Microbulbifer sp. GL-2: one gene and its partner. The protein of the gene in region 1 interacts with the protein of each later gene in a pairwise test. Links are inferred from orthologs where the notes say so. Each region holds a gene or a part of one and is shown in the gene's direction. Other genes may lie near its edges.

Region 1 (2,864 bases):
TTTACTGTTTGGTTTCGCTACCCGCTTGGTGGCGATTCCTCTGATGTTTGTGATGGCGGTGGCCGCTGTAACAGCACATTGGGAGAATGGGTGGTCAGCTTTGCCGGACAAGACTTTAGTGGCTCCCTGGGAGTGGCGTGAAGATCTGATTGATGAAGCCATTACCCGCAAGGACAGGGTTGTTGAACTCTTGAAAGAACACGGCAACTACGAGTGGCTGTCTGAGGCGGGCGGCGTCACGATCCTGAAGAATGGTATTGAGTTTTCAGCGACCTACTTCATTATGCTGCTAGCACTGCTTTGCAGTGGAGCGGGGCGTTTCTTCAGCCTCGATTATTGGCTGTGCCGCCACTTAAGCAGGCGGGAATCCACTTAGGGTGATAGTATACTCGCCGATTATTTGAACATTTGAGCGAGTATATCACTTGATAGGAAAGTTGTTCCGTCGTTCCTCCTCCAATGAGGACAAGAGCCCCCGCCAGGGAGACGAGCGCTCCAAGCGCCGTAAAGACGACCAGAACCCGACTGATCGGGCCTCAAAAGGCCAATCCGCTCGGGGTAAATCTGGTCAAGGCGAGGGGAATTCGCGCCGGAGCAGCGGCAAAGCTTCCCACAAGGGCCGCTACCGCAATCGTAAGCCAAAGGCGGAAATGGCGGCCACTCCCTGGTCTATTGAGGAGTTCCAGGTTCACGCGGAGGAGGGCAAGGTTCGCTTCCATGACCTGGGTCTGCCTCTGGAGTTGATGCGGGGTATTCACGATCTCGGCTTCCAGTACTGCTCGCCTATCCAGGGGCGCTCACTGCCCCACACGCTGAATGGTCACGACCTGGTGGGCAAGGCCCAGACGGGCACAGGTAAGACAGCTGCTTTCCTGATCACTGTAATTGAAGACTTGTTGCGCCACCCTTTTGAGGGGGAGCGCTACGCTGGTGAGGCCCGCTCACTGATTATTGCTCCTACGCGTGAGCTGGTGATGCAGATCGCCGACGACGCTAAAGCTCTATGTAAGTACACCGACCTGGAAATACATACTCTGGTTGGCGGTATGGATTACGACAAGCAGCAACGCAATCTGAATGAGCGCTTGGTAGATATTCTGGTTGCTACACCGGGGCGCCTGCTGGACTTTGTCGGCAATCGTGATTGCTATCTGGATCAGGTAGAAGTCCTTGTGATTGATGAAGCGGACCGTATGTTGGATATGGGCTTTATCCCCCAGGTGCGCCGGATCGTGCGTCAAACCCCCCGCAAAACCCACCGCCAAACAATGTTCTTTTCTGCGACCTTCACTCCAGAGGTCGACTCCCTTGTTGAACAGTGGACGGATGATCCGGTGATTGTGGAAATTGAGCCTGAGCGTGTTGCCACCGACAGTGTGGAGCAACATGTTTACTTGGCTGCCAGCGAAGAAAAATATACGTTGCTTTACAACATCTTGCAGCGTGAAGATGTGGACAGCCTGATCGTGTTTGCCAACCGCCGCGACCAGTGCCGACGTTTGCACGAGCACCTTATCGCCCATGGTATTTCCGCCGGCCTGCTATCCGGGGAAGTCGCTCAGAATAAGCGTGTGCGTACCCTGGATGACTTCAAATCAGGAAAAACCAAAGTATTGGTAGCAACTGATGTTGCCGGCCGTGGAATCCATATCGATGGTATCAGTCATGTGGTCAACTTCACCCTGCCGGAGGAGCCGGAAGATTACGTTCACCGCATAGGCCGTACAGGTCGTGCCGGTAAAACCGGTACTTCTATCAGCTTTGCCTGTGAAGATGATTCTATGCGACTTGAGCCGATTGAACAGTTGCTGGGTGGAAAGCTTAAGTGTGAGGTGCCGCCTGAGGAGTTGCTGGTGGAACCCCCGCGAGTGAAAGTGCAGCGTAGTCACCATGATAATAGAGGTGGGCGCCATAGCAGTGGCGGCAACCGCCGGCCCCGCCGCCACTAAGGAATGACGCGAATCCCAAAGCGGAAATTGCTACCGATTTTGAGCGTTAGTGATTTTAGCTTGTGAGTATTCTTGGGTGCCGGCGCGACACTGACGGGTTGTGTGCTTTAGCGGTTCTGCTGGCCCATGCAGGACTGGCGGGTAGTTTTTCCCTGGCACACCTTTAAGGGCGTCGCGCTCACCGTATCCTACCTGCCTTGTTTACGGTTCTGGTGCCCCAGTTGCGGTTTACCGCCGTAACCTCTTCTACATGCCTGGCCGCTCCCGGTTCGGGAGCATTTATCAGGTTTTTCCTTTTGCTCTGGTTGCGGGATCATATTTCGGCAGACCAGTCTGGTGCTTTTCGGTAAAAAAGATTAGGCCTGCTGGCCTCCCAATGTTGGTCCAATATTCTTCAAGGCTAAGATTGTGACGTCTGTACCAGCTTTACTTTTGTCGCCTATTTAAACTTCCAGTTTTGTCCTAGAATTAAATTGAATACTGTTACTCAAATAATACGCAGGTTGCAGCTCGGCTTATCTGCGTTCGATTTTCTTTCCCCTATGTAGAGTTGTTGTATCTAGGATGCGAACCCTGCACCTGCATATCGGTTTTCATAAAACCGGCTCCAGCTCACTACAGCTCGCCATGAAAGAGTATTCGCAACAGTTGAGGTCTGCGGGAGTTGAATTTCTTTCCCTTGGAAAAAGGGGCAACTCTTCGGGTTGTATTGATGTATCCAAAAAAGATGGCCGGCTGTTGTATCAACCCAACCGGCGTCTTGAGGAGCTTTTTGCTGCAGCAAAGGGTGGTAGTGAGGAGGCAATAGTTTCAGCCGAGCACCTCTGCTTTCTCTATCGCCATGAGGATATAGAGCGGATTCGCCAGATCTGCATGAAGTATTTTGATCATATCCAGATCGTTGTTTATCTGCGC
Region 2 (3,672 bases), 1.7 Mb from region 1 along the record:
AGATAGATATCGGCCAAAAGCCGAGCTACAGAGCCAGCTATATTGACGCAGACCTTGTCACCCAGCTAGAAACTGACCGAAGGGTGGCGCCCAACCCTGCCATGGGAGCCTATGGCACAGGTACAGGGCAGTACTAACAAAAGGTACTTAAGGAAGAAAGGTACTAACGGTACCAGCGGATAACAGCACAGCAATGCTTATCCGGAGTTTTTGCAGTGAGAACAATGGGCGAACACTCGTCTCGAAAAGCCGCGTAGATCGAATTTGCGGCAGAGAAAGTGCCACCCTTTTCCCTGCCCCGCCATCTGGTCCTCTCCGGATGGCGGCCAACAAGCAAGCCTGCAAACAGCGGTGTCATACCTTTGCGCAACGCAAGGAAAACGACACGCATGAAAAGAATGCTAATCAACGCAACCCAGCCTGAGGAGTTGCGTGTAGCCCTGGTAGACGGCCAGTGGCTATATGATCTGGATATTGAAAATCGCACACGTCAACAAAAAAAAGCCAACATCTACAAAGGTAAGATCACCCGCGTAGAACCCTCTCTCGAAGCCGCATTCGTTGACTATGGCGAAGAGCGCCACGGCTTCCTCCCCCTGAAAGAAATTTCTCGTGAGTACTTCCTCAAACAGCCCAGAGACATTGAAGGACGCATCAAAATCAAAGATGTCGTCAAAGAGGGTATGGAAGTTATTGTGCAAGTGGACAAGGAAGAGCGCGGCAACAAAGGCGCAGCCCTGACTACTTTCGTCAGCCTCGCTGGGCGCTACCTGGTACTGATGCCAAATAACCCTCGCGCAGGCGGCATCTCTCGCCGTATTGAAGGTGATGAGCGTTCAGAGCTGCGGGATGCACTGTCCAGCGTCGAAGTTCCCTCCGGCATGGGCATAATTGTGCGCACCGCCGGCGTCGGCCGCAGCGGCGAAGAACTGCAGTGGGACCTCAACTACCTGCTGAAGCTGTGGGTCGCCATAAAGGAAGAGGCCGACACCTCCAAGGCACCGCACTTCCTCTTCCAGGAAAGTAACGTCATTATCCGCGCTATCCGCGATTACATGCGCGATGACATTGGCGAAGTGATAGTCGATGACAAAGGCGCCTTCGAGCTGGCTGCGGAATTTGCCCGCCAGGTAATGCCGCACTACACCAACAAGGTCAAGTATTACGAAGATGCCATTCCGCTCTTCAATCGCTACCAGATCGAAAGCCAGATCGAAACCGCTTTTGAACGCGAGGTGAAACTACCTTCTGGCGGCTCAATCGTGATTGATGTCACAGAGGCACTGGTATCCATTGATATCAACTCCTCCCGCGCGACCAAGGGCGGCGATATCGAAGAAACTGCACGCAATATCAACCTGGAAGCGGCCGACGAAATCGCTCGCCAGCTACGCCTGCGCGATATGGGCGGCCTGGTTGTAATCGACTTTATTGACATGCAGAGCAAATCCAACCAGCGCGAAGTTGAAAAGCGCATGGAGAAAGCTCTCAGCATGGACCGCGCCCGCGTTCAGGTTGGCCGTATCTCCCGCTTCGGCCTTTTGGAAATGTCACGCCAGCGCCTGCGCCCATCTCTTGGCGAAACCACCTTCCGTGTATGCCCGCGCTGTAGCGGCCAAGGCACTATTCGCGGCACCAAATCCCTGGCTTTATCCATTCTTCGCCTGGTGGAAGAGGAAGCCAAGAAAGAACGCAGCGCAGAGATCCGCGCCATCACTCCAGTGAATGTCGCTACTTACCTACTCAACGAAAAGCGTAAGACGATCTCCCAGATTGAATCCCGCAACAATACCCGTGTTGTTGTTGTACCCAATGCAGATATCGAAACCCCGCACTTCGAAGTACAGCGCCTGCGTGATGACGATACCGCCACCCTGGAAACCTCTTACAAGATTTCCGGAACAGTGGAAGAATCCATCACCAAGAAGGATGAAAAACCCCAGCGCGCCCCGGCCCAACCTGCCGTTCAGCAGATTACCCACACCGCGCCGGCCCCCACCCCGGAAAAGAAACCGGAACCCAGTCTTTTCAGCCGGCTGATGACTGCGATTGCCTCCCTCTTTGAGAGCAAAGAGGAAGAGCCCAAGAAGCACCAGAAGTCAAAAAATCGAGGGAAGGACTACCAGCGCGATCGTGATCGCAATCGCAACCGCAATCAACGCGGTGGTCGCGGTAACCGCAGTGGGCGCCCCTCTCGCCGCAAGGACGATCGTCGCGAGGACTCCAAACGTGATGATCAGCGAGAAGAAAAACAACAGGCCAAGCAATTCGAAGAACGCGAATCTGGAGCTGAGCGCGGCGAAGGCCAGCGCCGTCGCCGTCGACGTCGCACCAACGACAACCGCCGCAGAGACGACAATCGAAATGTAGTGACTGAGAACGAAAGCACCAGCGAATCCATCGAGCAAGCTGACGAAAGCACCGAGCAACGCCCAGCGCGCCGCCCGAGCAATGTTCGTGGTCGCCCGCAAGCTCGCCGTCGCGGCCGTCGTTCAGAAAATCCCGCTGCGTCCTCCGTCGCTCAAAATCAGGAAGAGCTGAACCGTGAAGTGAACGAAGCTATCGATGAAGCGGAAGGTGAAGCCAGAAAATCTCGCGAAACCGCTACCGGGGGCCACAATGAAGCGCCCCAGCGCAAAAGCGAGCGAAGAGAGCAAAGACCTGCAAAGTCCGCCAACCCGGCGACGCAATCCAAACCGGCTGTAGTAGCTCCCACGCGCACACCAATGGCTGCAAAGACTGAGTCCACAGCAGAGCCATCTGCTGAGACAAAACAGGCTGAGCCCTATGCTGCATTTACTGCAAAAGTAGAAAAAGCAGCGGAGGAGACTCCAGCACCAGCACAGGCCAAAGAGCAAACTGCACCTATAACAGCAAAAAAACCTCCGGCTAAAACTGAAGCAAAAGAGCCTGCCGCTCCTACCGTTAGAGAAACGAAAGCAGAAAGCGCTCCTAAAACTCCAGTTAGCGAAAAGCCAGCCGTTCCAGCGGCGCAGGTTGTGGAATCCACGGTCGCAGCAGAAGCTACAAAGACTGTGCCGGAGGACGCCGAGGAAATTGCCTTGACCGAAGCCAGTGCAGCTGCAGAAGCTTTGGAGCAGCGCAGTGAATCAGTCAATGCTGCTGCCCAGGTGGAGGTTGTAGTCGAGGAAGCTGAGGCCTCCGAACTGGCCGCCTCCCCTGCAACCCAGGGACGCGCCAGTAACGACCCGCGCAACAACCCCAAACCATTACTCGAACTGTCCATCGTGACCGAGCACCGCCAGGTAGGCTCCCAGCAACCGCTGGATACCGCCCAACCAGCAGCAATCTCGCACAGCCCTCGTTCACTGTCTCGCCCCGCCAACGACCCCCGTATGGCGCGCCAGACAACCCAGGAAAACACTGACGCGAATAACGACCGCGACTCAGCAGAAGCCGGCTAAGCGAAACCTCTAAAGCCGCCAACCCTACAGGGTTGGCGGCTTTTTTATGCCCGAAGCATTTGTCCGGACTGGTCAATAAATCACCTAACCCATTGAACTACTTAAAAAAAATCATAATGACGCTTGTATGTAGCACGAAGCTATGTATAATGCGCAGCACAATTTGGTGGGGTGGCTGAGTGGTCGAAAGCGGCGGTCTTGAAAACCGTTGACTGTAACAGGTCCCAGGGTTCGAATCCCTGCCCCA

What was found. Proteins that work in one complex are often made in the same cells at the same time.
Region 2: the proteins of rhlB (region 1) and rne interact in binary tests that used the Escherichia coli proteins (3 or more experiments, as listed by UniProt). The link is inferred for Microbulbifer sp. GL-2 from one-to-one orthologs.

What each region holds. Positions count from the first base shown.
Region 1 is NZ_AP019807.1:2,651,195-2,654,058, forward strand. What follows is about bases 8-2,799. They hold rhlB (ATP-dependent RNA helicase RhlB), read left to right. Parts: upstream 8-650; coding sequence 651-1,949; downstream 1,950-2,799. Other genes in these bases: GL2_RS11510 (DoxX family protein), read left to right, coding at 8-376; GL2_RS11520 (hypothetical protein), read left to right, coding at 2,514-2,799. Also shown: more of GL2_RS11510, read left to right, coding at 1-7; more of GL2_RS11520, read left to right, coding at 2,800-2,864.
Region 2 is NZ_AP019807.1:4,377,085-4,380,756, forward strand. Bases 26-3,625 are described here. They hold rne (ribonuclease E), read left to right. Parts: upstream 26-389; coding sequence 390-3,425; downstream 3,426-3,625. UniProt on the Escherichia coli protein: Endoribonuclease that plays a central role in RNA processing and decay. Required for the maturation of 5S and 16S rRNAs and the majority of tRNAs. Also involved in the degradation of most mRNAs.